One region of the Clostridium sp. B9 genome, then DNA from elsewhere that is predicted to be linked to it. Evidence: predicted binding sites of a transcription regulator. Region 1 holds the regulator's gene; the other holds the start of a gene.

Evidence for each region. Region 1 encodes Rex, which represses fermentation and respiration genes when NADH is low (regulators of the CRP and FNR family bind a similar motif). Its sites were predicted from a motif close to ATTGTTAANNNNTTAACAAT; they were not measured.
Region 2: a site for Rex is predicted at 2,223-2,242, ahead of ACQZHJ_RS18360 (DUF5692 family protein). Genes of this name have one in related genera too.

Annotation. Positions count from the first base shown of each region.
Region 1 is NZ_JBNWKA010000003.1:3,515,818-3,523,064, reverse strand. Features, by position in the region: gene ACQZHJ_RS15795 (ArsR/SmtB family transcription factor) at 1-39, shown strand, start outside; gene ACQZHJ_RS15790 (heavy metal translocating P-type ATPase) at 53-2,242, shown strand; gene ACQZHJ_RS15785 (redox-sensing transcriptional repressor Rex) at 2,713-3,351, shown strand; gene ACQZHJ_RS15780 (short-chain-enoyl-CoA hydratase) at 3,651-4,433, shown strand; gene ACQZHJ_RS15775 (acyl-CoA dehydrogenase) at 4,483-5,622, shown strand; gene ACQZHJ_RS15770 (electron transfer flavoprotein subunit beta) at 5,641-6,420, shown strand; gene ACQZHJ_RS15765 (electron transfer flavoprotein subunit alpha/FixB family protein) at 6,442-7,247, shown strand, end outside.
Region 2 is NZ_JBNWKA010000005.1:59,476-66,722, reverse strand. Features, by position in the region: gene ACQZHJ_RS18370 (PepSY domain-containing protein) at 1-275, shown strand, start outside; partial or broken gene ACQZHJ_RS18365 (transposase) at 493-825, shown strand; gene ACQZHJ_RS18360 (DUF5692 family protein) at 1,110-2,045, opposite strand; gene ACQZHJ_RS18355 (TetR/AcrR family transcriptional regulator) at 2,328-2,930, shown strand; gene ACQZHJ_RS18350 (hypothetical protein) at 3,159-3,392, opposite strand; partial or broken gene ACQZHJ_RS18345 (hypothetical protein) at 3,416-3,724, opposite strand; partial or broken gene ACQZHJ_RS18340 (transposase) at 3,800-4,984, opposite strand; gene ACQZHJ_RS18335 (IS4 family transposase) at 5,178-6,599, opposite strand; gene ACQZHJ_RS18330 (IS3 family transposase) at 6,760-7,140, shown strand; partial or broken gene ACQZHJ_RS18325 (IS3 family transposase) at 7,153-7,247, shown strand, end outside.

The DNA of each region.
Region 1 (7,247 bases):
CACATTTTTAATGAAGGATTAGATCATGTATTAGAGTAAAGGAGGGATAAGCATGAAAGACATGAAACTTTACTTAGAAGGATTAAATTGTGCTGGATGTGCTGGCAAAATTGAAGACAAAGTAAATAAATTGAATGAAGTTGATGAAGCAATTTTAAATTTTTCAACTAAGCTTCTTCTAATAACTCCGAAAGATGGTATTCAAGAGGAGGTTCTTGAAGGAAAAGTAAGAAAGATTGTTTTAGATTTAGAACCAGATGTAAAAGTTCTAAAAGAATCTGAGAAAAATAAGATGAAGAATTCAAAGGGTGCATGTTCTTGTCATGATGAACATGAACACGGGCATGACCATGGTCATAGCCATAATGAAGAAAAATCAAATAATAAATTCGGAATAGATAAAAAAGAATTAATAAGACTAGGTGCAGCCATTGCATTATTTATAATAGGTATGATAGTTAATTTAGATAAAGGATATGAGCTTGCAATATTTGGAGTGGCATATATTTTAGCAGGTGGAGAAGTCTTATTAAGAGCATTTAAAAATATCTTAAGAGGACAAGTTTTTGATGAAAACTTCTTAATGAGTATAGCAACAATAGGAGCATTTGCTATTGGAGAGTTCCCAGAAGGGGTAGCAGTAATGTTATTCTATGAAATAGGAGAAATGTTTCAAGATTATGCTGTTAATAGATCAAGAACATCAATATCAGATTTAATGAATATAAGACCAGACTATGCTAATATAATTAGTCTTACAGGTGAAGAGAAAAAAGTTTCTCCAGAAAGTGTTTCAGTAGGATCAATAATAGTTGTAAGAGCTGGTGAAAAGATACCGCTAGATGGTATTGTTCTATCAGGAGAGGGAGCATTAGATGTATCAGCTTTAACTGGTGAGTCTTTACCAAAAGAAGTTGAAAAAAATGATGAAGTATTGGCTGGTTCAATAAATAGAAGTGGATTGTTAAAGATAAAGGTTACAAAGAATTTTGGAGAATCAACAGTTTCGAAGATATTAGATTTGGTTGAGAATGCTGGAAACAAAAAAGCACCAACTGAACAATTTATAACTAAGTTTGCAAGATACTATACACCAGTAGTGGTATTTTCAGCACTAGCACTTGCTTTCTTACCACCTCTATTAATAAGTGGGGCAAGCTTATCTGAATGGGTAGGAAGAGCATTAATATTCTTAGTTGTTTCTTGTCCTTGTGCATTAGTAGTTTCAATTCCTTTAGGATACTTTGGTGGAATAGGTTCTGCTTCTAAAAATGGTATCTTAGTAAAAGGTAGTAACTACTTAGAGGCTTTAAATAATATTGAGAGTATAGTTTTTGATAAAACTGGTACACTAACAAAAGGTACATTTAAAGTTAAAAAAGCAGAGAGCACAAGCAAATTAAGTAATGAAGAATTATTAGAATTAGGAGCATATGCTGAATACTATTCAAACCATCCAATTGCAAAATCAGTTGTTAAAGCTTTTGATAAAACTATAGATAAGTCATTAATATCAAACTATGAAGAAATTCCAGGCAAGGGATTAAGAGTTAATATTGATGGTAGCACAGTCTTTGCTGGTAATGAGAAGTTAATGAAGATGAATAACATAAATACCACTAAGATTGATGAAATTGGAACAGTAATTTATATCGCAAATGAAAAATCAGAACTAGGTTATATTGTTATTGCTGATGAAATAAAAGATGATGCTAAAGAAGCAATAAGTGGGTTAAAGAAGGTTGGAGTTAAGCAAACTGTTATGCTAACAGGTGATAATGAGAAAGTTGGAGATAACGTAGCAAGAGAGCTAGGTATTGACAAAGCTTATTGTAATTTATTACCTCAAGATAAAGTTGAAAAGCTTGAAGAGCTATTTAATAATAAGAGTAAGGATAAAAAGATTGCCTTTGTTGGTGATGGAATAAATGATGCACCAGTGTTAGCTAGAGCTGATATAGGTATAGCTATGGGTGGTGTAGGATCAGATGCAGCAATAGAAGCAGCAGATGTTGTAATAATGGATGATGAACCAAGTAAGATAATAAAAGCAATAAAAATCGCTAAGAGAACAAACAAAATTGTATGGCAAAATATTATATTCGCGTTAACAGTTAAGGTTATAATATTAATATTCGGAGCACTAGGTATGGCTAATATGTGGGAAGCTGTATTTGGAGATGTAGGTGTTACATTAATAGCTATATTAAACTCAAGTAGAATATTAAAAAACAATAATTAAGAAGCGTGAAATTTGTCTAAAGTTGTTGACAGAGATAGGTTTTTTTGATATCATTACATGGTAAGAATACTTTCAGGCATAGGGTATAGATTGTAAATAATTCCCTTAAACTTTTATATTAAACATTATGAAATGTTTAAATAGGCTTGTGTGCACGTAGGGTTTTAGCCACGCAAGCCTTATTTTTTTTGTTAAAATTTATTAAAAGCGTTAAGTAGTGATAAATTAATATGATTTAATTATATTAATTTAATATGATAAAATTGGTAAAAAATATAAGAAATACACTTAAATACATATATTTTTGATAGTGAAACCAAAAGAATGTTAAAATATAGACAAACTTTTTAGGGTATGGTAATATTTTAGAAGGCTAAATTTGTAATTTTATCATTTAAGTTTGAAATACAGTCTAAAAAGTAATTGCTTTTTTAAAAAAAAGATGAACTTTAGAAAGAGGTGCTATTAAAATGGAAAAGAAAAAAGGTATATCTATGGCCGTTATAAAAAGATTACCTAAGTACCATAGATATCTACAAGAATTAATGGAAAATGATGTTGATAGAATATCTTCAAAAGAGTTAAGTGAGAAGATTGGATTCACTGCATCACAGATAAGACAAGATCTTAATTGTTTTGGAGATTTTGGCCAACAGGGATATGGATACAATGTTAAAGAATTATATAATAACATTGGAAGTATATTAGGTCTTACAAGAGACTATAACACTGTTATAATCGGGGCTGGTAACATAGGTCAGGCTATTGCAAATTATAATAGTTTTGATAAATTAGGATTTAAATTAAAAGGTATTTTTGATGCGAATCCAAGAATGTTTGGAATAAAAATAAGAGATGTTGAGATAAAAGATATAGAAGAACTTACTCCATTTGTAAGAGAAAATGACGTAGAAATAGGAATAATTTGTGTACCAAGAGCTAATGCTCAAAAGGTTTGTGATGAACTTGTTGAGGGTGGAATTAAAGGTATATGGAACTTTGCTCCTATAGATTTAGAAGTGCCAAAAGAGGTAACTGTAGAGAATGTTCATTTAAGTGAAAGTATGATGACTTTAGTATATCTTTTAAATCATAGTAATGAAAAATAGAGTGAAATTATCATAGAATAACTTGTAAATATGGAAAAAAATTAGGATATTTCGAAAAAAATACAAATAATATATTGAAATATTTGCTATTAAGTTTTATAATTTAGTTGAAGTGCATTAGTGCTTCAACTATTTTTTTACCTTTGTTTGTTACAAAATTAACAATAAAATGGTTTTTTGTAATAAAAATAGGGGTGAAGCAATACTATTTTTAGTATTGAAAATTTAAATTTGTTAGTTAATTAGTTGTTAAACGATTTAAAACCATACATTTACTATGGTATAAGGGAGGAAATACAATGGAATTAAATAATGTAATCTTTGAAAAAGAAGGAAACATTGGAATTTTAACAATTAACAGACCTAAAGCTTTAAATGCATTAAATTCTGAAACATTAAAGGATTTAAATACTGCAATAGAGCATATTGAGAATGACAATGATGTATATGTAGTTATTTTAACAGGAGCAGGTGAAAAAGCTTTTGTTGCAGGTGCAGACATCGCAGAAATGAAAGATTTAAACGAAGAACAGGGTAAAGAGTTTGGACTTTTAGGTAATAAAGTATTTAGAAGATTAGAAAAATTAGACAAGCCAGTTATTGCTGCTATAAATGGATTCGCTTTAGGTGGTGGATGTGAAATATCAATGGCTTGTGATATAAGAATTGCAAGTTCAAAAGCTAAATTTGCACAACCTGAGGTAGGTCTAGGAATTACTCCTGGATTTGGTGGAACACAAAGATTACCAAGAATAGTTGGTATGGGTAAAGCTAAAGAACTTATCTACACAGGCGACATAATAAAAGCTGATGAAGCTTTAAGAATTGGTCTAGTAAATAAGGTTGTTGAACCAGAAACTTTAATGGATGAAGCTATGACTATGGCTAATAAAATAGCTGCAAATGCTCCAATAGCTGTTAAGTTATGTAAAGATGCTATTGATAGAGGAATGCAAGTTGATATAGATTCAGCTATAGTTGTTGAAGCTGAAGACTTTGGAAAATGTTTTTCTACAGAAGACCAAAAAGAGGGTATGAGTGCTTTTGTGGAAAGAAGAGAAAAGAATTTTAAAAACAAATAATTTTTTGAAATAAAAAATGGTTGTGTGAATTTAAGGAGGGTAATTAAAGATGAACTTTCAATTAACAAGAGAACAAGAATTAGTTAAGCAAATGGTTAGAGAATTTGCACAAAATGAAGTTAAGCCAATCGCTGCAGAGATAGATGAAACAGAAAGATTCCCAATGGAGAATGTTAAGAAGATGGCTAAACTAGGAATGATGGGAATTCCTTTTAAGAAAGAATTCGGAGGAGCTGGTGGAGATACTTTATCTTATATCTTAGCTGTTGAAGAATTATCAAAAGTTTGTGGTACTACAGGGGTTATATTATCAGCTCATACTTCATTATGTGCTTCATTAATAGACCAGTTTGGTACTCCAGCACAAAAAGAAAAATACTTAACTCCACTTGCTAAAGGTGAGAAGTTAGGAGCTTTCGGTTTAACTGAGCCAGGAGCTGGTACAGATGCTGCAGGACAACAAACTACAGCTGTATTAGAAGGAGATAATTACATCTTAAACGGAAGTAAAATCTTCATAACAAACGGTGGGGTTGCTGATACTTTCATAATCTTTGCTATGACTGATAAGAGTCAAGGAACAAGAGGAATTTCAGCTTTCATAGTTGAAAAAGGGTTCCCAGGATTCTCAATTGGTAAATTAGAAGACAAAATGGGTATAAGAGCTTCTTCAACAACTGAGTTAATCATGGAAAATTGTATAGTTCCAAAAGAAAACTTAATCGGAAGAGAAGGAAAAGGATTTGGAATTGCAATGAAAACTCTAGATGGTGGTAGAATTGGTATCGCTGCTCAAGCATTAGGTATAGCAGAAGGTGCTTTTGAAGAGGCTATCGCTTACATGAAGGAAAGAAAACAGTTTGGTAGATCATTATCTGCATTCCAAGGATTACAATGGATGGTTGCAGAAATGGATGTTAAAATCGAAGCTGCAAGATTTTTAGTATATAAAGCAGCTTGCTTAAAAGAAGAGGGTAAACCATATTCAGTAGACGCTGCAAGAGCTAAATTATTTGCTGCTGACGTAGCTATGGAAGTAACAACTAAGGCAGTTCAATTATTCGGTGGATATGGATATACTAAGGAATACCCAGTTGAAAGAATGATGAGAGATGCTAAGATAACTGAAATTTATGAGGGAACTTCAGAAGTTCAAAAAATGGTTATCGCAGGAAGCATATTAAGATAATTTTAGGAGGGCTTTGAGATGAAAATAGTAGTTTGCTTAAAACAAGTGCCAGATACAACAGCTGTTAAAATAGATCCAAAAACAGGAACTCTTATAAGAGATGGAGTTCCATCAATCATAAACCCAGAGGATAAGCATGCTTTAGAAGCTGCATTACAAATAAAAGATAATGAAGGAGCAGAGGTAACTGTAATAAGTATGGGACCTCCTCAAGCTAAAGCTGCTTTAAGAGAAGCTTTATGCATGGGAGCTGATAAGGCTATCCTTATAACTGATAGAGCATTCGCAGGAGCTGATACATTAGCTACTTCAAAAGCTTTAGCAGGAGCATTAAAGAAATTAGAATATGATATAGTATTCGCTGGAAGACAAGCTATCGATGGAGATACTGCACAAGTTGGTCCAGAAATAGCTGAACATTTAAATATTCCACAAGTAACTTACGTTCAAGACGTTAAAGTTGAAGAAGATGGATTATTAGTAAATAGAGCTTTAGAAGATGGATATGAATTAATAAAAGTTGAGGCACCAGTACTTTTAACTGCTATAAAAGAGTTAAATGAGCCAAGATACATGAATATTGCAAGAATATTCGAAACATCTGACGATGAAATCTTAGTATGGTCAGCTGATGATATAGATGTAGATAAAGCTGAATTAGGATTAAAAGGATCTCCTACAAAAGTTAAGAGATCAATGACTAAAGAAGCTAAGGGTGCTGGAGAAATAGTTAAAGAGTCACCTAAAGATTCAGTTACTTATGTATTAGGTAAATTAAAAGAAAAACACTACATCTAAGGATTATGGGAGGTATTTAAGATGAATAAAGCAGATTTCAATGGCGTTTGGGTTTTTGCAGAGCAAAGAGAAGGCCAATTACAAAAAGTTTCATTAGAATTATTAGGTGAAGGTAGAAAAATCGCTGATAAATTAGGTTCAAAATTAACAGCGTTATTAATAGGAAATAAAGTTGAAAACTTAGTTGAAGACTTATCAAGACATGGTGCTGATGAAGTGTTAGTTGTTGACTCACCTGAGTTAGAGCACTATACAACTGATGGTTATACAAAAGCTATCTGCGAGTTAGCTGATGCTAAAAAACCAAACATAATCTTCATAGGAGCAACTTTCATAGGAAGAGACTTAGGTCCAAGAGTTGCAGCTAGATTATCAACTGGATTAACTGCTGACTGTACATCATTAGATGTTGATGTTGAGAGCGGAGACTTATTAGCAACAAGACCAGCATTTGGTGGTAACTTAATGGCTACAATCGTATGTCCAGATCATAGACCACAAATGGCTACAGTTAGACCAGGAGTTTTCGAAAAACTTCCACTAGGTGAAAATGATGCAACTGTAGAAAATATAGAAGTTAAGTTCGAAGCTAACGATATAAGAACAAAAATCGTTGAAATAGTTAAAGAGCACAAAGATATTATGGATATCTCAGAAGCTAGCGTATTAGTAGCTGGTGGTAGAGGTGTAGGTTCAGAAGAAAACTTCACTATGCTTAAAGAATTAGCTGAAGTTTTAGGTGGATCAATTGCCGCTTCAAGAGCAGCTATAGAAAAAGGATGGGTAGATAAAGATTACCAAGTTGGACAAACAGGAAAAACTGTTAG
Region 2 (7,247 bases), on a different contig from region 1:
ATGATATAAACGCTAATACTGGTGAGATTATCAGTTATGATTATGATATAAAAAATTATAATAATAAACAAAGTAAAATAACAGTAGAAAAAGCAAAGGAGATCGCATTAAAACATGCAAACCTTTCAGGAAATCAAGTTACATTCATTAAAGTAGATCAAGAATTTGACGATGGTATTGATAAATATGATATACAATTTTACTTTGATAACAAGGAATATGAATATGATATAAATGCTGACACTGGAGAAATTGTTAGTTTTGATTATGAGTAAGATTTAATAAAAAAATAAAGAGTTTTAAATAAATTAAAAGAGAGTTAGATATTATCTAACTCTCTTTTAATTTATTTACGTTTTGAAAGGAGACAGTTAGTATGAAAAATAAAGATAAATTCCCTATACATTACGTTAATGAAAATCTTGTGTAGCAGGATTTGAATATAGTTCACGAAATAACAATGAAAAACTTAGGATATTAGATAGTTTAACCGAATTTATAAAAGAAATATTTGTTAGATTTTTATATGCTCAAAATAGCACTTTAAGAATATATTTTGATAGAGTAATAATAAATGATTCTACAAGTTTTATTTTACCTAAAGAGTTTGAAAAGAAATTTTCAGGATCCGGCTCTACATCTTCAATAAAAATACAACTACAATATGAACTTTTATCAGGTTCTTTTATGAAGATAGATATATTTTCTGGAATAAAAAGCGATACTGAATACATAAAAGTTATGAAAAAGGATAGAGAAAATAAAGACTTTGAATTAGCTGATTTAGGGTATTTTAAAATTAATTATTTAAAAAGACTTGATAAAATAATTTTAAGTAACTTTATTTTAAGTGTTTATGTATTTAAAGATAAGAAAAATTAAATAGCTATACTTATAATAATTTAAATATCAAAATTAATAAAATGAATATTTTGTATAATTATATTATATGCAAAAAGGTGAATTCAAATTTATGAATCCACTTTTTTGCACAACTAATATCAAAATTTATTTTGGTACAGTCCCTTTTAATATTCTATCGTTTATTTAATTACAAAGATTTCTCTATTAAGTAAAAAATAGATTTTATTTTTGAAACAAATTAACTTCTACTTATTTTCTAAAATTAACTTTTTATACGCAATAGTATCTTTATAAATTTCATCCTTTAATGGATTAAGCTTATTCTTTCTTATCTTATTAAATTGATAAATTGCTAAAGAAGCATTTGTAACTAAAGATATTAAGCTTACTACAAAGAAAGCAGTCTTATTATGTGTTGTATGAACTGGTGCTATTCTATCAGCAAATTGTGGAATAGTCATAACAAACATAATCCATAGGGCTAATGTTTGAGCTCTATGTTGTAACCAAGCTCCTTTTTTTATAAAGAAAGTTGGTATGGTGCATGAAAGTAATAATGCAACTCCACAATAAATTGAGTGATCTGATATACAATTATACGTATAAGCAAAATTCCATAAATCATAAGCTATAACCCATGCCCATATCATATCTGGCCATATCATATCTTTTGTTTCATTTTTTGATATAAATATTCCGTACCAACCACAAATAGTGATTATATTTAATAATCCTGCTATACCATTCATAATATTCCATGGTCCAGAGATCGTCCAAAGATTATCTATAACTCCACCATTAGTTAATCCATAACTAAATATTTGAAAATCTCTAATAGCAGCTTCTAATATGTTAATTGCTAATATAATTGCTGGAAGAGATAAGGCCCATTTTTTCGTCTGTAATGATGGAATATATCTAAGAGCCATAAACCAAATACAGCCTGCAAGTGCTGAATAAGTTTTTACCCAGTTAAACCAAGTTCCAGTTCCATATTCATTTCCTGGAGCAGCTGTAGTTGGCCAAACAAAAATAGTTAAAAATGTAGGTACTATTATAAATAGTAATATACCTGCCCATTTTTTTGATCTTCCAAGCTCATTAAATGCCATAAGTGCCATTAATACAAAAAGAAGTATTGCCCATCCTTCAAAAGACATTCTTTCATATAAAATTCCCATAGTACACCTCCAATTATTAATTTTTATAATGTGTTTTTCATTAATTTTTTGATTTAACTTATTTCTACAGCTTTTAAAATTTTATAATACCTTATACAGAACTACCTTCACCGAATCTTATTCTGTATATAAAATATATCATGATTCAACTAATTTTTCAAATGACTAATTATATGTTTTTTTAATTTTTTTACAAATACATATTAATATCTTTTTTATGATATACTAAATAATTATATAATCAACCAAATTAATATGGCATTAATCTAAAGGAGTTTTATAATGAAAAAATTAACCACCAGACAAAAACAAGCTATTGAAACAAAACTAAAAATAACACAAGTAGCTACTGAGCTTTTTAAGATAAATGGATTTGATAGTGTGAAAATTCAAGATATTTGCAAAGCTGCGGATATCTCAACTGGTGCCTTTTATCACCATTTTAAATCAAAAACAGAAATAATTAATAAAACATATGAACAAGTTGATATTTTAGTAATGGATAAATTTCAAACTAAAAACTTCTCCTCAAATTTTGATAAATTATTCTTTTTATTACTTGAAGGTACAAATACTATGGAGAAACTTGGTTGGGTGTTTGTAAGTGAAATATATAAAAATTTACTTTCTATAAATGAAAATTATACTATTAATCCAGATCGTTATATGGTCTTAGAAGTTAAATCTATTGTAGAAGAATTACTAAAAAATAATGAGTTAGAGAGCTCTATTTCTTCATTTGATTTAACTATGTTAATTCTGAGAATGTCTAGAGGTACAGTATTTGATTGGTGTCTTCATCAAGGAAGTTATAATCTTAAATCTAAAATGGAATTTGACTTAAAATTAGTTCTTTCTAATTTTAAGCCTAAAAATATAAATTAGATAAAATTATGGGCTGTATCAAAAGATAATAATAAAATTTATTTTGATATATGCCTTCTAAGATAGATTCAAAAATCTTCAAATAATAGAAAATATAATTATTTTACAATAAAAATTAATAATTTTCAAAAGTATTAATTTTTGATAAAATAAAATTGTCAACATTTTTTGAATTATATTTTTAAAGAGCAGTTCAATTTTCGGGATTTTGAGCTGCTCTTTTTACTATTAATAATATCTGCGATTTGTTTTTAAAATAAATATAAATCTTAATATCTTTGGTAAAAATAAAAGCATAAACATTCCTGTTAAATAAGCTATTCCACTATAATTTCCAACAATATAATAATTGTGAACAGCATAAAAATAATACACTAACATTACATATCTACCAAGCTTAATTAATTTCATATTTGAAAAACTAAATATACATAAAACTATTAATACTAAAATAAAATCCATAATATCTCAATCCCCTTTCTTTATTATTCATGTAAAATTTTATGAATTACTCCAAAGCTGCAATTATTTAAAGTGGCAAGCTCTTTTATTGTTTTTCCTTCTTTTCTTTGAGCTCTTATCATATTTTTTTCTTCTTCAGTAAATCTAGGTTTTCTACCTGCTCCACGACTATTCCTTTTAGATTTTTCTTTAAGATTTAAATATTCTCGGCTTACTCCCATTAAATCCATTCTACTATCTACATTAAATTTCTTATAAATTTCTGATAATACATTACGATAATATTCTTCAGTTTCTTTATTTTTATTTTTTAAACTCTCAATTTCTGATAGGGGTCTCGCCGAGAAAATGCGGATTTCACACGTTAAGAGCATTTTCTCCGCTGATACCAATGGTTTGCAGACTTTTTATATATTTAATGGCCTATGTAATTCTTTAGTTCCCAAGTCATTTAAATTAAAAGTATATTCCCCTAACATATTTATGTGTTCCCATCCTAAAGGTGAGATATGAGGAATTAAATTATAATCAATATATTCACCAATAGACTCTTTATAATTTATTGCTTTTTCTAAATATAATGTGTTCCAAATATTAATAGCATTTATTATTAAATTCAGTGCACTTGCTTTTTGAAGTTGATTTTGCATAGTTCGTTCTCTTAGTTCACCTTGTTTACCAAAGAATATTGCCCTAGCAAGTCCATTCATTGCTTCTCCTTTGTTTAATCCCTTTTGAATTTTTCTTCTCAATTCTTCACTTGAAATATAGTCTAAAATAAATATAGTTTTTTCTATTTTACCCATTTCTCTTAATGCAGTAGCTAAGCTATTTTGTCTAGAGTAAGAAGCTAATTTGCTAATTATCAAAGATGATGTAACTGTACCTTCTTTTATTGAACTAGCTAATCTTAATACTTCATCATAATTATCTTTAATAATTTTTTCATTAATTTTTCCTTTTAAAATTCCATCTAAATTTGAAAATTTATCACTATTGCTTAAAGTAAATAGTTTAACATCAGATAAATCTCTAATTCTTGGTGCAAATCTAAATCCTAGTAAATAGGTCAAGGCAAATACTTGATCTGTATATCCGCCTGTGTCTGTATAATGTTCTTCTATATTTAAATCAGTATCATTATTTAATAATCAATCTAAAACATGAGTAGCATCTCTAGAATTAGTATTTATAATTTTTGAGTAATAAGAAGAAAATTGATCACTAGTAAATCTGTATATTGTTGTTCCTTTTCCGGTTCCATAATGAGGATTAGAATCTGCATGTAGTGAAGATACTCCAAGCTGAAGTCTCATCCCATCTGAAGATGAAGTGTTTCCTTCACCCCAATATTTAGCAAGTTTCAACTTGTTATGATAGTTTACTAATACTGTTTGTGCTCTAGACATAGCATCATCGTACATTCGCCATTGAGAAACACTAGATAATTGTTTATAGGTAATTCCAGGAGTTGCATCAGCCATTTTACTTAATCCAATATTTGTCCCCATTCCTAATAAAGCAGCCATAATTAAAATAATATCTTCTTTATCTGGCTTTTTATTAGTAGATGCATGAATAAATTCTTTATGGGGTAGCGTCCATGTCCGTCAACCTAAGAATGTATAAAACGTTAATTTAAATTTAAAGCATATGTTTTCTTACAATTAGCTTAAATTGCAAGATTAAATTATGTAAAATCATAAAACTTGTATTTTAAAACAAGCTTAACAAGCCTATAAAATTTTAATAGTAAATTTATAGATTATTGAATCAATGTTATTGTTAAATTGCAAATTTAACTACTTCAAAAGAGTTTATTTTTATTAGTTTTAATATATCAAGAGCTGTTTTTTTATGATTTTTCTTAGATTTTATTCCAAGTCGTCTAAAATTACTCAATATGCTTTTTAAAATTCTACTAATGTAAAATTCTCCTTTGAAAATCTGAAAAGAGAGCTTAGGGAAGTATTGAGTTAAATTTCCAAAAGCTTTAAGCTCACTAATTTCTTTCTTATCTTCTTCTAAAATAATAGATTTAGAAGTGAAAACTATAGTAGATGATAGTAGTAAAGCTATTAGTCTCCCATATAAAAAGCACATAAATCGCTCTAATTTAACCTTTTTCACTTGATTAATTTTAAATATAGATTTCCATACTTTAAATATTATTTCTATTTGCCATCTTAAAGAATATAACTCATGTACTTGATTCATAGTAATAATATCACTGGATACATTGGTAATATAGGCATTTATGCTATTAAAATCTAATCTCCTTTGATTCAATGTTAAACTTTTCTTTTTTATACCTTCAATATGATTAAATATTCTTTTAGATTTGTTTTCTTCAGTTAATTTTGTTATAATTAATCTGCTTTTAAGCTCTTTTTTAGAGCCAATATAGATATCATTAAGTTCAATTGTTTCGCCAGGTGCTAACGGCTCTACTAGCTTAATGATATCTATTTTTATATACTCACTAGACTTTTTTATAGTTCCAACCTTATATTTTTTAGGATTTGGATTTTTTATATATACTGAAGTATTACTTTTTACTTTTGAGATAAAAGACGTCCCACTTTTATCAAGTCTTTTTAAATAATCAATTTTAAAATACCCTAAATCAGCTAATTTTAAGTCTTTATTATTTTTATATTTTTTCATTGTTTTCAAATACTCAACATCATTTTTTATGCCTGAAAATATGTCGATATTCATAAATGAACCGGTTAATAAATCATATTGCAACTGTACTTTTATTGATGATGGAGAAGCGACTCCTCCGGAACCCGGAAACTTCTTTTTAAATTCTTTAGGTAGAACAAAACTTGTAGAATCATTTATTATTACCCTATCAAAATATGTTCTTAAAGTACGTTCTAAGCTAGTTAAAGTACTATTTTGAGCATATAAAAAACTAATAAATATTTTTTTCATAAATTCAACTGAGTGTTTATTAAAACGTTTATCTAAAGCTTGTTTAGATAGCTGCTTAGAAAATAACATATCATATTTTGAAACTAGTTGTGATAAGGGAGCTGTACAGATATCGGAGCCATAGAACACGTTAAACATCAAAAAATCTTTAGCTGTTAAACTGCCTTTTCTTTGAATGAATTTTGTATCTTTTGCTATTTTATTTATTTCATTAATATCAAAACTTTCTTTTATGCTTTTAGATAAATATTTAAGCTTTTTATTCATAAAATTAAGCCTCACTTTCTATAATAATTAATTAAATATTATACATTATTATAGAAAATAAGGCTTCTTAGGTTGACGGCCATGGGCGAGACCCCAAAGAGAACTAAATAAAATTATACAAGTTATAGAAGATAATAGGAAAACCTATGGGGTTAAAAAGATGTGCTCTATTTTAGGCGTTCCACGTAGTACATATTATAGTAAGGTAAATCCTAAAAAATCAGAAAGAGAAATTGAGAATGAAAAACTTAAAACAGCTATATTAAAGTATTATAAGGAAAGTAAGTGTAGGTACGGAGCTCCAAAGATAAAGATAATGCTTTCTAAAAATGGATTTAATATATCTATAAAAAGAACGCAAAGATTGATGAGAGAATTAGGAATAAAATCTATAATAGTGAAAAAATACAGACCAACTTCTAAGAAAAAGCCAAAAGAAGGGTTAGAAAACGTTTTAAAACGTAATTTTACAACAAATAGTATAAATGAGAAATGGTCTGGAGATATAACTTATATAAAAACTCAAAAAGATGGTTGGTGATACTTAGCTTCTGTACTTGATTTACACTCTAAGAAAATAGTGGGATACTCTTTCGGTAAAAATATGACAAATGATCTTGTTATGGCGGCACTAAAAAATGCTTGTTA